2 regions of the Pararhizobium sp. LjRoot255 genome follow, and region 2 is predicted to be linked to the other one. Evidence: predicted binding sites of a transcription regulator. Region 2 holds the regulator's gene; the other holds the start of a gene.
What was found. Region 2 encodes PhoB, which activates phosphate uptake and scavenging genes when phosphate is short. Its sites were predicted from a motif close to TGTCATNNANCTGTCAT; they were not measured.
Positions count from the first base shown of each region.

Region 1: a site for PhoB is predicted at 4,941-4,957, ahead of ACSQ2W_RS07855 (NAD-glutamate dehydrogenase). Genes of this name have one in related genera too.

Region 1 is NZ_CAXUPQ020000001.1:1,597,202-1,604,420, reverse strand. It holds gene ACSQ2W_RS07880 (MFS transporter) at 1-335, opposite strand, end outside; gene ACSQ2W_RS07875 (aspartate-semialdehyde dehydrogenase) at 825-1,859, shown strand; gene ACSQ2W_RS07870 (lytic murein transglycosylase) at 2,082-2,903, shown strand; gene ACSQ2W_RS07865 (carbonic anhydrase) at 3,169-3,810, opposite strand; gene pdxY (pyridoxal kinase PdxY) at 4,024-4,899, opposite strand; gene ACSQ2W_RS07855 (NAD-glutamate dehydrogenase) at 5,187-7,219, shown strand, end outside.
Region 2 is NZ_CAXUPQ020000001.1:1,038,874-1,046,092, forward strand. It holds gene ACSQ2W_RS05150 (aspartate aminotransferase family protein) at 1-588, opposite strand, end outside; gene ACSQ2W_RS05155 (GcrA family cell cycle regulator) at 1,015-1,539, shown strand; gene phoB (phosphate regulon transcriptional regulator PhoB) at 1,605-2,288, opposite strand; gene phoU (phosphate signaling complex protein PhoU) at 2,406-3,116, opposite strand; gene pstB (phosphate ABC transporter ATP-binding protein PstB) at 3,195-4,010, opposite strand; gene pstA (phosphate ABC transporter permease PstA) at 4,023-5,345, opposite strand; gene pstC (phosphate ABC transporter permease subunit PstC) at 5,342-6,826, opposite strand; gene ACSQ2W_RS05185 (substrate-binding domain-containing protein) at 6,926-7,219, opposite strand, start outside.

The DNA of each region.
Region 1 (7,219 bases), 560 kb from region 2:
AGGATACCGACGAGGAAGGTCGACAGACCCATGATCACGATAGTGACGAGGAAGGTATATTTGCGGCCGACGAGATCGCCGAGGCGGCCGAACACCAGCGCACCGAACGGGCGCACCAGGAAGCCCGCCGCAAAGGCGAGCAGCGCGAAGATGTTGCGGGTGGTTTCAGGATACTGCGAGAAGAAGGTGGCGCCAATATAGACGGCCAGCGAACCGTAGAGATAAAAATCGTACCACTCGAAGATCGTGCCGAGCGAAGAGGCGAAAATCACCTTCTTCTGCTCGCCTGTCATGGGGGCGGCCTTGGCTCTGCCCACTGCTACAATATCTGCCATTTCGGTTGTCCTCCACTTCAACAACGGCTTGTACGCACCTGATTTGCTCCAAATCCTCCCTGATCCGAAGCGAAGTGCGCCATGGCGACAAAATGGCAGAAAAGGCCTGAAGACGGCAGAGATGCTTTGGGATTATGACTTTAGTCGAATGAGACGGCATGACGCGGGCGGGCGGGGAATGCGCCGAACTTTCAGCTTTCTGTTGACTCCGCGGCAAAACCCAGTATGAGCAACAGCGGAAAAGGGACCGCGCCATGCACCGTTTTGGGACTTCCATCGCTGCGCTGATCGCCCCGGCATTCGTTGCCGGGCGGGTTCGCTCCTTCGCAATTTTTTCCGAAACAACGGCCAAAACGACGACGAAAACCGTCTGACGTCTCTGGCCCACCCGCTCTCTCCCCGGTTTGGCCGGGGACCCGAAGCCCGCGCCCCTGGCCGGCGGGTTTCTCCCCAAAGCCTGCGGAGAGAATGAGAAAGAGAGCAAAGACAATGGGTTTCAAGATTGCCGTAGCAGGTGCGACTGGAAATGTCGGCCGCGAAATGCTGAACATCCTTTCCGAACGCGGCTTCCCGGTCGACGAAGTCGTGGCGCTCGCTTCGGCCCGCAGCCAAGGCACGGAAGTCTCCTTCGGCGACAAGACGCTGAAGGTGAAGAACCTCGAGAACTACGATTTCTCCGACACCGACATTTGCTTGATGTCGGCCGGCGGCGCCGTGTCGCTGAAGTGGTCGCCGAAGATCGGTGCGCAGGGCTGCGTCGTCATCGACAACTCGTCCGCCTGGCGCTATGACCAGGACGTGCCGCTGATCGTTCCGGAAGTAAACCCCGATGCCATCACCCAGTTTTCCAAGCGCAACATCATCGCCAACCCGAATTGCTCGACCGCCCAGCTCGTCGTCGCGCTGAAGCCGCTGCATGATTTCGCCAAGATCAAGCGCGTTGTAGTCTCGACCTACCAGTCGGTATCCGGCGCCGGCAAGGAAGGCATGGACGAACTGTTCAACCAGACCCGCGCCGTCTTCGTCGCCGATCCGGTCGAGAGCAAGAAGTTCACCAAGCGCATCGCCTTCAACGTCATTCCGCACATCGACGTGTTCATGGAAGACGGCTACACGAAGGAAGAGTGGAAAGTTCTGGCCGAGACCAAGAAGATGCTCGACCCGAAGATCAAGGTGACCTGCACGGCCGTGCGCGTTCCGGTCTTCATCGGCCATTCGGAATCGGTCAACATCGAATTCGAGAACGAGATCAGCGCCGACCAGGCCCGCGACATCCTGCGTGAAGCGCCGGGCTGCCTCGTCATCGACAAGCATGAGAACGGTGGCTACATCACGCCTTACGAATCGGCCGGTGAAGACGCGACCTACATCTCGCGCATCCGCGAGGACGCGACCGTCGAGAACGGCCTCAACATATGGGTGGTTTCGGACAACCTGCGCAAGGGTGCAGCCCTCAACGCCATCCAGATCGCCGAGCTTCTCGTCAATCGCGGCCTGATCAAGGCGAAGAAGCAGGCTGCCTGATCAGGAAATATAAGGTTTTAACCAATAAAAGCCCCGCATGATCCGTTAGAGGAATGCGGGGCTTCTTTCGTAACGACAGTCTGCCGCGATATTGTGCTCATCTGTGGGGGATTCACGTGAAACACGGCCTCTCCATACTGCGCCAGAATCGTGACAGGCCCCGCAAAGACTGACATTTTGCGGACATCAAATTTGGATTCGGGCGCTCACGGGGTTTTTCACATGCACAAAGCAAAGCGCGTACTGGCAGGTTTCACGGCAATCATGGTGGCGGCAATTCTGCCCGCCACGGCATCGGCGGCGCAATGCGGCAACAATGCAGGCGGCTTCGAGACCTGGGTGGAGGATTTCAAGAGCGAGGCTGCAAGCCAGGGCATCAGCCCGTCCGTACTCAACAAGGCTTTTGCCAAAGTCAACTACAACAAGGCGACGATCCGCGCCGACCGCGGCCAGAAGAGCTTCAAGCTGTCGCTTGACCAGTTCATGCAGAAGCGCGGCGGCCAGGCGATCATTTCGCGCGGCAGGAAGATGAAGGCGCAGAACGCGGCCCTCTTCAACACGATCGAAAGCAGCTACGGCGTGCCAGCCGGCCCGATCATCGCCATCTGGGGCATGGAAACCGGCTTCGGCGGCTTCATGGGCAAGGAACACACCCTGTCGGCCGTCTCGACGCTCGCCTATGACTGCCGGCGCTCCGACTATTTCACTGACCAGCTTTATGCGGCGCTCAACCTCGTGCAGCGCGGCGATCTGAGCCCGGATGCGCACGGCGCCGCTCATGGTGAAATCGGCCAGACGCAGTTCCTGCCGGCCAACGTGCTGAAATTCGGTGTCGATGGCGACGGCAACGGCCATATCGATATGGTTCGCTCCAAGGCGGACGCGCTTTTTTCGACCGCCAACTTCTTGCGCGGCCACGGCTGGAGCGCCGGCGGCGGCTATCAGCCGGGCGAGGGCAATTTCGGCGCGATCCAGGGCTGGAATGCCGCCAGCGTCTACCAGCAGGCGATCGCCATCATCGGCGCGGAAATCGACGGCGACTGATAGCGGTGCCGTTTCGGAAGGAAATCATCCGCAGCTTGGGAAGCCAGGCTGCGGTTTTTTGTTTGGGATGGGCTTTGCGCTCAGAGCAATCCAATTTCTCTCCGTCATCCCGGCCTTGGGCCGGGATCCAGCCACGCGACGTCGATCGCGTGAAAGAGTGTCTTGCATCGCAGACGCGGTGCGGCAGGATTTCCGGAACGCGCTATGCTCGCCCGAGGATGACGGGGGCGATAGTGCCGCCAGAAACTGAAAGTGCGTACGTCCGTCACATCCCCGGCCGGGCGAAATCGCCGGTCTTGGCGTCCATAACCCAGAGTTCGCCCGTGGAAATGTCGAACCAGGCGCCGTGCAGACTAAGCTTGCCGCGCTTTTCGAGGATATCGACACAGGGGAACGTGCGCAGGTTGGCGATGGAATTGCGGATCGAGACGCGCTCCAGCGCCCGCTGGCGCTCGGCGGCGGTCATGATGTCGTTGCTCTGGATCTGTTCGGCGGCAGGTTTCAGGAGATGCATCCAGCGACCGATGAAATCGCCGGGCGACAGCGGCCCGGCATCGAGATCAAGCGCCGCCTTGATGCCGCCGCAACGCCCGTGACCCATGACGACGATATCGCGGACCTTCAGCACCTGAACGGCAAACTCGAGGGCAGCGGAGGTCGAGTGATAATGACCGTCCGGCTCGTAGGGCGGCATCATGTTGGCGACGTTGCGGACGACGAAAAGCTCTCCGGGGCCGCTGTCGAAGACGGTCTCAGGCGCGGCGCGGCTGTCACAACAGGCAATAACGAGGGTTTGCGGCTGCTGTCCGGTTTCGGCGAGCGCCTTGTAGCGCTGCTGCTGCTCGTTGAAACGCCCGCTCATGAAGTTGTTGTAGCCGTTCAGCAGATGGTCCGGAAAACGCTGCATGTGCTCGATCACTCCGACTATTTAAGACAATTGGGATGTACATTGCACGCTTGCCACCTGAGGGACACAGCCTTTGTGCGCCGCGCACATGCAAATTTCCGGCAGCCCATGCCGCCGGCAACATCCGTGAAATCTCCCAACTCGTCCCGCGTAAGGTCCAACCGGTTTATTCGCTCAGGGCAGGGGGAGGCAAGAGCGATGTGCGCCGCCGCATCACGAGCGCCGCTTCTGGCTTGGATGCATCAGCCGGCGCATCTGGACCATCGCCATCGGCGTCGCGAGGCTTGCGGCATCGCGCTCGAGCGTCAGCTCGTCGGCGCCGCGTTTGCCGGTGCGGGCAATGATTTCGAAGACGCTGGCCGTCGCCAATTGCAGCGCCCGTTCCTCCTTCAGCCCCTCCAGAAGCCGGGCGACAAACAGCGCCGCGAGCAGGTCACCCGTGCCGCTGGGGGGATTGTCGATCAGGCGATGTTCGGCCAGCAGCGCATGATTGCCGGAGAGATAGAGATTGCCGGTGCTGCCGTGCATCATCCCGATTGCCGAGGTAACCAGCATGCGCGGCGGCCCGAGCGCCAAAGCAGCCTCAAGAATGGCGGCGTTGGTTTCAAGCGGAACGCCGCAGAGCCAGGACAGTTCGAACCGGTTGGGCGTGGCAAGCGACGCCAGCGGCAAAAGCCTGTCGCGCATCGCTATCGCTGTTGCCTCAGGGACATAAAGGCCGCCGACATCGCCCATCACCGGATCGCAGGCATAGAAAAGGTCGGGATTTTTCTTCCTCAGCGCCTCGACGAGCCGCGCGATCCCTTCTGCTTGATGAGCTGCCCCGAGATAGCCGGAGAGAACAGCGCGGACTTCACCTGTCCACGGCGCCCGGATGAGGTCATCGATCAGGCTGTTGAAGTCGTCCTCACCCACCGTCACCCGGGTCGAGGGGCCATGGCCCGGATGCCAGGGCAGGATGACCGTCGGCACAGCCCAGACCGGATAACCCAGCATCTCAAGCGCAAAGACCGCGGCGCGATTGCCGACGGAACCGCGAATCACATGGCTTGAAATGACGATGACGGCGCCGGGTGCAGGCTCGGACATTCATGTTTTTCCGCTATTTCGACACCCTCAGATCGCCCGACAGTCATGCCGCTGTCAACTGTGACCAGGAAAAGATGAAAAAGCGCCTTTCGCCGTCCAATAGATGAGCAGGATCGCTGAGCGAATACAACCGATTTAATTTCAAAATTGGTGCATTTTCTCCGAAATTTTCATGAATCCATTCCGAATTCGCTCAAAATGCGCGAAAAACATCCACAAAAACAGTCGCCAACGGCCATTCTTCTGTTAGGTTCGGCAAAAATGGTGATTGCGGGGGAGAGACTGCCATGGGCGCCAAATACAATCCGAAACGAGACCGGCACTTTGAAGTTGTATGCGAGGCCGGCAAGGCACTTGGACTGACGATGCTTTCGCCGGAAATCCTGTTCCGCCGAGCAAGCCATGATGATCTCGATCAATATACGCCGCAGATGCTGGCGCTGACCGCGGCGCATGCCCTGAAAGAAGTGAGCCGGAGCGAAAGCGACCGGCCGATCATCACCGTCGAATCCATCGATGGCGTCACCCCCGGCGGAACGGACGTATCGATCCTGTCCGTCACCGACCGCAACATGCCGTTTCTCTACGACTCAATCATGGGCGAGGTCACCGCCACCCACCGCGATATTCACCTTGCCGTGCATCCCATCCTGGTGCTCGAAGCTGGAAAGCCGGCTAAACTCTTCGATCCGGAAGAAAAGAGCGATCCGGCCTCGCGGGTCAGCCATATCCAGATTCATCTCTCCAGGCTAAGCGATGCGGAGGCGGACGACCTCAAAGCACGGGTCGGCAATGTCCTTTCGCAGGTACATCACGCGGTTGGCGACTGGACGCAGATGACGGCCCTGCTCGACCAGTCAATGAACGAGCTCGAAAACCACGCTCCCTCACGCAGGAAGAACGATCGTGAAGAAACACTGGCCTTCCTGCGCTGGCTGCGCGACAACAATTTCACCTTCCTTGGCATGCGCGAATACACCTATTCGGGCAAGGGGGATAGCGCCGTGGTCGAGCGCGGCAAGGGCCGGGGGCTTGGCATTCTCTCCAATCCGGACGTTCATGTCCTGCGCCAGGGCAAGGACGCGGTACTGACGACGCCGGAAATCCTCGCCTTCCTCAACGGACCTGATTTCCTGATCGTTACCAAGGCGAATGTGAAATCGGTCGTCCACCGCCGCGCGTATATGGACTACATCGGCGTCAAGCGTTTCGACGAGGCGGGCAACGTCACCGGAGAGTTGCGCATTGTCGGCCTCTTCACCTCCAGCGCCTATACGCGGCCGGCAGCGGAAATTCCGTTGTTGCGCTTCAAAGTGGAGAAGATCGTCGATCATTTCGGCTACGATCCGCAGAGCCATTCCGGCAAGATGCTGGCCAACACGCTGGAATCCTATCCGCGCGACGACCTGTTCCAGATCGATGTCGGCCTGCTCGCAAGCTTCTGCGAACAGATCAACGAACTCGGCGACCGGCCGCGAATCCGGGTTTTGCCGCGCATCGATCATTTCGATCGGTTTGTTTCGGTGATCGTCTATGTGCCGCGCGAACAATATGATTCCGATGTCCGCGAAAAGATCGGCAACTACCTGAAAACCATCTATGACGGCCGCGTTTCCGCCTACTATCCAGCTTTTCCGGAAGGCGGCCTGGCACGCGTCCATTTCATCATCGGGCGCTACACCGGCAAGACACCCCGTGTGCCGCAGGCAAAGCTGGAGGAGGCCGTGCGCGAGATCGTCACGCGCTGGATCGACCGGTTCAACCTGCTTGCCCGCCACAAGGGTGTCGAAATCAGCGTCCCCGAAGCCTATCAGGCAGCGTTCACGCCGGCCGAAGCCTATGCCGACCTCGACGATATCGCGGCCTGCCTGTCCACCGACCCCATCCGCATCGCCTTCTATCAGAAGCGCGGCAAGGCACCGGGAGCTCTCGAGCTGAAGATCTTCCACGCCGGCGAACCGGTGTCGCTCTCCCATCGTGTTCCGCTGCTTGAAAATCTCGGCTTCCGGGTGATCAGCGAACAGACGCATGATATCGCCGTCACCGACGCTACGAGCGGGCCGCGCCTCGTCGTTCTGCACGATATGGAACTGGTCCATCGGGACGGGCACATACTCAACCTCGACAAGTGCGCCGCGATGCTGGAAGAAGCTTACCTCGCCGTCTGGAACGGCCTGATCGAGGATGACAACTTCAACCGGCTGATCATGCTTGCCGGCCTGACGGCCCGCGAAGTGACCGTTCTGCGGGCCTATGCGCGCTACCTGCGCCAGACAGGCATCACCTATTCCCAAGGCTATATTGCCGAGACGCTGAACAA
Region 2 (7,219 bases):
CTTCGGTACCGTGCGGATGCCACCCTCGCCCTGGATCGGCTCGATCAGGATCGCGGCGGTTTCCTCCGTGATGGCCGCTTTCAGCGCCGTCATGTCGTTGAACGGAACCTGATAGAAACCCGGGGCCTTCGGACCGAAACCCTCGAGATACTTTGCCTGACCGCCGGCCGCGATGGTCGCCAGCGTCCGGCCGTGAAAGGCGCCTTCGAAGGTAATGATGTGGAACTTTTCCGGATGCCCCTTGGAGAAGTGATAGCGCCGCGCGGTCTTGATCGCGCATTCCAGTGCTTCCGCACCCGAATTGGTGAAGAATACCTTGTCGGCAAAGGTGGCTTCAGTCAGCCGGCGGCTCAGGCTTTCCTGTCCGGGGACCTCATAGAGATTGGAGAGGTGCCAGACCTTGTCCGCCTGCTCCTTCAGCGCCGAAACGAGGTGCGGATGGGCATGGCCGAGCGAATTGACCGCGACACCGGCGGCAAAATCGAGATAGCGCGTGCCATCCTCCGCAACCAGCCAGACGCCTTCGCCGCGCTCGAACCGCAAGGGGGCGCGGGCATATGTGTCATAAAGCGGCGTGGCATCGGCCATGGCGCATGTCTCCTCAATCATCACGGTGATTGTTTCGGCTCAGCTCGGACTGAGGTCAGCCCTTAAAAAATCAAAATGCCGCCTCGCGGCGGCAAAATCACTATCTTCATTTCGCACCGCAATGTCAACAAAAGCCGGTAATTTGCGGCAATTCACGCCGCCAGCGCGACATCGATTTTTTTGACCGTACGCTCTTGCAAAAATGCCACGCATGCCAAGCAAGTTGGGGAAAACTCGAAAATCGATTCGCTCGGATTCCGGGGACTCTTGTCAGCGAGTCCCCCTACCTCTACCTTAACAATTAATTACTAGAACGCATGCGGCGGACCTAGTCACCAAAAGAGTTATCGCGTTTCAGCCTCGGAGTTCGTCCGGGGTACGGTGGAGGATTCGACCATCACCAACGCTGTGAATGGAGAAAAGACCATGAACTGGACTGACGAGCGGGTCGAGAAACTCAAGAAGTTGTGGTCAGAAGGATTGAGCGCGAGCCAGATCGCCGCGCAGCTCGGCGGCGTCAGCCGAAACGCGGTCATCGGCAAGGTGCACCGGCTTTGCCTGCCCGGCCGTGCCAAGGCCGGCGGCAGCACGGCAACCACCGCCCGCGCCAAGCGTCCGGCGACATCCGCACCGCGCGCGCCGAACTACGCTGCGCGCGTCACCACCCGCACCGTGACACGCACCACGGGCGCCACCGTCATGAAGGAACAGGTGGAAATCGACGCCATCGAGGACCAGGACGTCGCACCGGTCGGCAACGTGGTCGTGCCGATGTCCCGCCGCCTGGTGCTGACGCAGCTCACGGACCGCACCTGCAAGTGGCCGATCGGCGATCCTATGAAGGAAGAGTTCCATTTCTGCGGCAATGACTCGCCGGATACATCGCCCTACTGCACCTTCCACGCAAAGCTGGCTTACCAGCCCTCTGGCGAGCGCCGCCGGGCTCGCTGAGACGCCGCGAACAACTGAACATGAAAAAGGGGCCGGCCCCATTTTCATGTTTCACTCATATGCGGTCAGCTTTCCAGGGAATAGCCGGCGCCGCGCACGGTGCGGATCACATCCTGCATGTTGGAGAAGTTCAGCGCCTTGCGCAGGCGGCCGACATGAACGTCGACCGTGCGCTCGTCGACATAGATGTCGTGGCCCCAGACGCCATCCAGCAGCTGCGAGCGCGAAAAGACGCGGCCGGGCGAGGCCATGAAGAATTCCAGGAGCCGGAACTCCGTCGGCCCGAGGCGGACCTCGCGGGTCTTGCGGTGAACGCGGTGGGTTTCACGGTCAAGCTCGATATCGCCGCATTTCAGCAGCGTCGACAGCACTTCCGGCTTCGCGCGCCGCAGCATCGCCTTCACCCGCGCCATCAGCTCCGGCGTCGAGAACGGCTTGACCACATAGTCGTCAGCGCCCGTGGCAAGCCCGCGGACCCGCTCGCTCTCTTCACCGCGCGCCGTCAGCATGATGATCGGCAGGCGCTCGGTTTCGGAGCGTTGACGAAGCCTGCGGCACAACTCGATGCCGGAGACGCCCGGCAGCATCCAATCGAGGATCAGGAGATCCGGCAGGCGCTCCTGCAGCCGGATTTCCGCTTCGTCGCCGCGGTTGATCGTATCGACTTCAAAGCCTTCGGCCTCAAGATTGTAACGCAGGAGAACGCTGAGCGCCTCCTCGTCTTCGACAACGGCAATTCTTGGCAGCATGCGGTCTCAACTCCTTGACGCCTTGCCCTCATTGCAAGGGCTCGTCCGGCGGCCCGAAAGCCGTCGGGCAGTCAAATGCCTAGATTTCACTTACCTATTTCCGATCCGGCGCGGCGATCAGTTGCCGATCGCGCCGACGGTGTTGGCGGTATCGTCCTTCGGACGTTCCCCGACAGGCTGGGAGCCGGTCGCCATGTAATAGATCGTTTCGGCGACATTTGTCGCATGGTCGCCGATGCGTTCGATATTCTTGGCGCAGAACAGAAGATGCGTGCACGGCGTGATGTTGCGCGGATCTTCCATCATGTAGGTCAGGAGCTCGCGAAACAGCGACGTGTAGATCGCATCGATTTCGTTGTCCCGCTCACGGATGCTGTTGGCCTTTTCCGGCGACCGCGACGCATAGACGTCGAGCACTTCCTTCAGCTGCATCAGCGCGAGTTCGGCCAGGTGCTCCAGCCCGCGAGCCAGCTGCCGCGGCAAGCTGGCGCTCGAAACGGCGATCACCCGCTTGGCCGTGTTCTTCCCGAGATCGCCGACACGCTCAAGATCGGCAGCAATACGGATGGAGCCCATCAGTTCGCGCAGGTCGGATGCGACCGGCTGGCGTCTTGCGATGGTGACGATCACCTTCTCGCCGATCTGGCGTTCGGCCTCATCCATGATGGCGTCGTCGGAGATGACCTTCTGGGCGAGCGCCAGGTCGGCATTGACCAGTGCCCGCACGGATTCGGCGACCATCTGCTCGGCAAGGCCGCCCATCTCGGAGATGCGCCGGTTCAGGTATTTGAGATCTTCGTCATAGACGGAAGCAATGTGCGTGGACATGATCGTTTTTCCTTGTGTTCATGGTCCCGGTTCCAAGCGCGCCGCGCTCGCCACATGGGAAAGCGGCAAGGCATGGCGTCAGCCGAAGCGGCCCATGATGTAATCCTGGGTGCGCTGGTCATCCGGATTGGTGAACATCTTGTCGGTGTCGTTTTCCTCGACGAGATTGCCGAGATGGAACATGGCGGTGCGCTGCGAAACGCGCGCTGCCTGCTGCATCGAGTGGGTAACGATGACGATGGTGAAGTTGGTGCGCAGTTCGTGAATCAGTTCCTCGACCTTGGCGGTCGCAATCGGGTCCAGAGCCGAGCAGGGTTCGTCCATCAGGATCACTTCCGGGCTGACGGCGACGGCGCGCGCAATGCACAGACGCTGCTGCTGACCGCCGGAGAGACCGGTGCCCGGCTCATGCAGACGATCCTTCACCTCGTTCCACAGACCTGCCTTATGCAGGCTGGTTTCGACGATCTGGTCGAATTCGGCCTTGGAGCGCGCCAGGCCATGGATTTTCGGGCCATAGGAAACATTCTCGTAGATCGACTTCGGGAACGGGTTCGGCTTCTGGAACACCATGCCGACGCGTGCCCGCAGTTCGACCACGTCGATGGTCGGATCGTAGATATCCTCCTCGTCGAGCGTGATCTTGCCGGTGACCCGGCAGTTGTCGATCGTATCGTTCATGCGGTTCAGCGTGCGCAGGAAGGTCGACTTGCCGCAGCCGGACGGGCCGATCAGAGCCGTGACTGTGTTTTCACGAACGTTGAGGTTCACGTCGAAAAGAGCGCGCTTCTCGCCGTAATAGACCGACACGTCCTTGCCGATCATCTTGAAGGGAACAGTGTTCATTTTCTGGTCAAGCGCCTTTTCAACTGCTGCTTCTGACATCATGTTCATGTTCTTACCTCACTACCAGCGACGCTCAAAGCGACGCCGCAACAGGATTGCGCCAAGGTTCATAACCACAAGGAAAATCAACAGAATGATGATCGCGCCCGAGGTCCGTTCGACAAATGCACGTTCGGCTTCATTGGCCCACATGTAGATCTGCACGGGCAATGCGGTAGACGGGTCCATCGGCGAGCCGGGAAAATCGACGACGAAGGCCACCATGCCGATCAGCAGCAGCGGCGCCGTTTCGCCGAGCGCGTGCGCCAGACCGATGATCGTGCCCGTCAGCACGCCTGGCATGGCGAGCGGCAGCACGTGGTGGAAGACGGTCTGCATCTTCGAGGCGCCGAGGCCGAGGGCAGCCGCGCGGATCGAGGGCGGCACGGCCTTCAGCGCCGCGCGCGTGGCGATGATGATCGTCGGAAGGGTCATCAGCGTCAGCACCAGGCCGCCGACCAGCGCTGCCGAGCGCGGCATGCCGGCGAAGTTGATGAAGATCGACAGGCCAAGCAGACCGTAGACGATCGAGGGGACGGCGGCGAGATTGTTGATGTTGACCTCAATGAGGTCCGTCAGCCGGTTTTTTGGCGCGAACTCTTCGAGGTAGATGGACGCGGCGACGCCGATCGGCAGCGCCAACACAAGCACGATCAGCATCATGTAGAGCGAGCCGAGGGCTGCCACACCGATGCCTGCCGCTTCCGGGCGGCTGGAGGCGCCGAAGGTGAAGATGCCGGTGTTGAAGTCCTTCGTCAGGGCACCGCTATCGGTGAGCGTCTTCATCCAGGCGATCTGCTGGTCGTTGACCTTGCGCTTGGTTTCATCGACCTTGAGGTCGATCTGGCCCTTGTTGGCACTGTCGATATTGCCTTCGGCCAGCAGCGGCACGTTCACCGTGGTGCCGATTACCGACGGATTGGCAATGACGATGTCGCGCAGTTGGGTGCGGGCACTGGCCGAAACCATGTCCGTTGCCTTTTTGACCAGGGCGCGGTTGGCCGGGTCAATGCTCAGTGCCTTGACGAGGGCGTCGCGCACCAGCAGCGGATAGTTGGCCGTCATCAGCTTGGCCGGCTTTGTCGCTCGCTCGTTCTTCGGATCGATGACCTTTTCGGCGAACTCGATCGGCAACGTGATCGTCGTCTGCTGGAAGGCCGTGTAGCCGTTCGAAACGACCGTCCAGAGAAGGACGAACAGGAAGAATAGGCCGGTGAGGATCGCCGCCACGCCATAGGCACGGAAGCGGCGTTCGGCGGCGTAGCGGCGCTTGATGCCGATATCGCGTCTGGCTACAGCGGGGCGCACGAAGGCGGGGGACGAAGAGGAAACGATCTCGGTCATTCGTACTGTTCCCGATATTTGCGCACAATGTAGAGTGCATAGATGTTGAGGCCGAGCGTGATGCAAAACAGCGTGATGCCAAGCGCGAAAGCCACCAGCGTCTGCGGCGAGTTGAACTCGAGGTCGCCGGTCAGCTGATTGACGATCTTGACGGTCACCGTCGTCATCGCCTCGAAGGGATTGAGCTGCATGCGCGCGGCAACACCGGCGGCAAGCACCACGATCATGGTTTCACCGACGGCACGCGATGCGGTCAGGAGCAACGCGCCGACGATGCCCGGGAGCGCTGCCGGCAGAACGACCTTCTTGATCGTTTCCGACCGGGTGGCGCCCAGCCCGAGCGAACCGTCGCGCAGGGCACGCGGCACCTGGGTGATGATGTCATCGGAAAGTGAGGACACGAACGGGATCAGCATGATGCCCATGACGATGCCGGCCGTCAGCACGCTCTGCGCCTGAATGAAGGAGACGTAGTTGCCGGTGACGAGCCCGTTCAGCTGGGCGGAAATATCGCGCAGGAACGGGCCGACCGTGACCAGGGCGAAGAAGCCGTAGACGATCGTCGGGATACCGGCGAGGATCTCGAGCAGCGGCTTGGCCGTCGAGCGGATCGCCGGGCGGGCATATTCGGACATATAGATCGCCGCGAAGAGGCCGATCGGCACTGCAAACAGCATGGCGACGAAAGCGATATAGAGCGTGCCTGCGAGGAGCGGCAAGAGGCCGAACTGGCCCTGCGTCGCCTCGCTGCCGGCGGCGGCGAAACGCGGGTCCCAGACCGTGCCGAAGAAGAAACTGGCCGGCGAGACCGAATTGAAGAAGCGGATCGCTTCCGACAGCATCGAGCCGACGATGCCGATCGTCGTCAGGATCGCGATCGACGAGGCAAGCATCAGAGTCCAGAGCATGACGCGCTCGACCTGGTTGCGAGCACGGAAGGGGGCGGAAATGCCGCGCAGCGCGAAGATGGCGCCGGCAACCGAGATCAGGAGAACCACGACCGCCATGACGATGCGGCTTGTCGAGATCATTGCATTGAACTGGGTGGCGGATTTGATCATGTAGGATTCGCCGTCGCCGGCGAGCGGAACACCCTTTGCCGCCAGCACGTCGCGCAAATCGGCGGAGCCGTTGTTGAGCGCGGCCAATTCCGCGTCATCCAGCAGCTTCAAACCGTTGGCGACAGACTTTACCTGGCCGAGTGCGAGTTCGGTGGTCGCCGCGCCCTGGCTGAGCACCGCTTCCGGAAGCGCGCTGCGGACGCTGCTGTCGATATAGGCGGGTGCTGCAATGGCCCAGACGCCAAGAACAATCGCCGCCGGGATGATCGCACAGATAGCCGCGTAGGTGCCGTGATATCCGGGAAGAGAATGAAGGACAGAAAGCTTGCCGTTCGTGGTGGCAATTGCCCGGGCACGCCCGGCGAGAAAGGCCGCAAAGCCGATAATCAAAACAAGCAAAAAGAGAAGTGATGTGTTCATTGACATGTCCCCCCGGCCTCCAATCATTGAAAACCGGCAAATCCGAACTCGGGAGGTCCGGCACGGCAAAATTTGCCGTGCCGGATATTGCTCAGTCGATTAGAGCATGTTGCCGGCTGCGAAAGCCTTGCGGCCTTCTTCGCGCTCAGCGTCCGGGGCCGAAACCAGGCCGTAGGCGGCGAGCGGGCTGTCCGGGCCGATCATCTGGTCGTCAAGGAAGAACTCGACATATTCCTTGAGGCCCGGGATCACGCCGAGATGCGCCTTCTTGACGTAGAAGAACAGCGGGCGGGAAACCGGATATTCGCCGGAAGCGATCGTCTCGACCGACGGAGCGATGCCGTTGACGGTTGCGACCTTCAGCTTGTCAGCGTTGTTTTCAAAGAAGGCCAG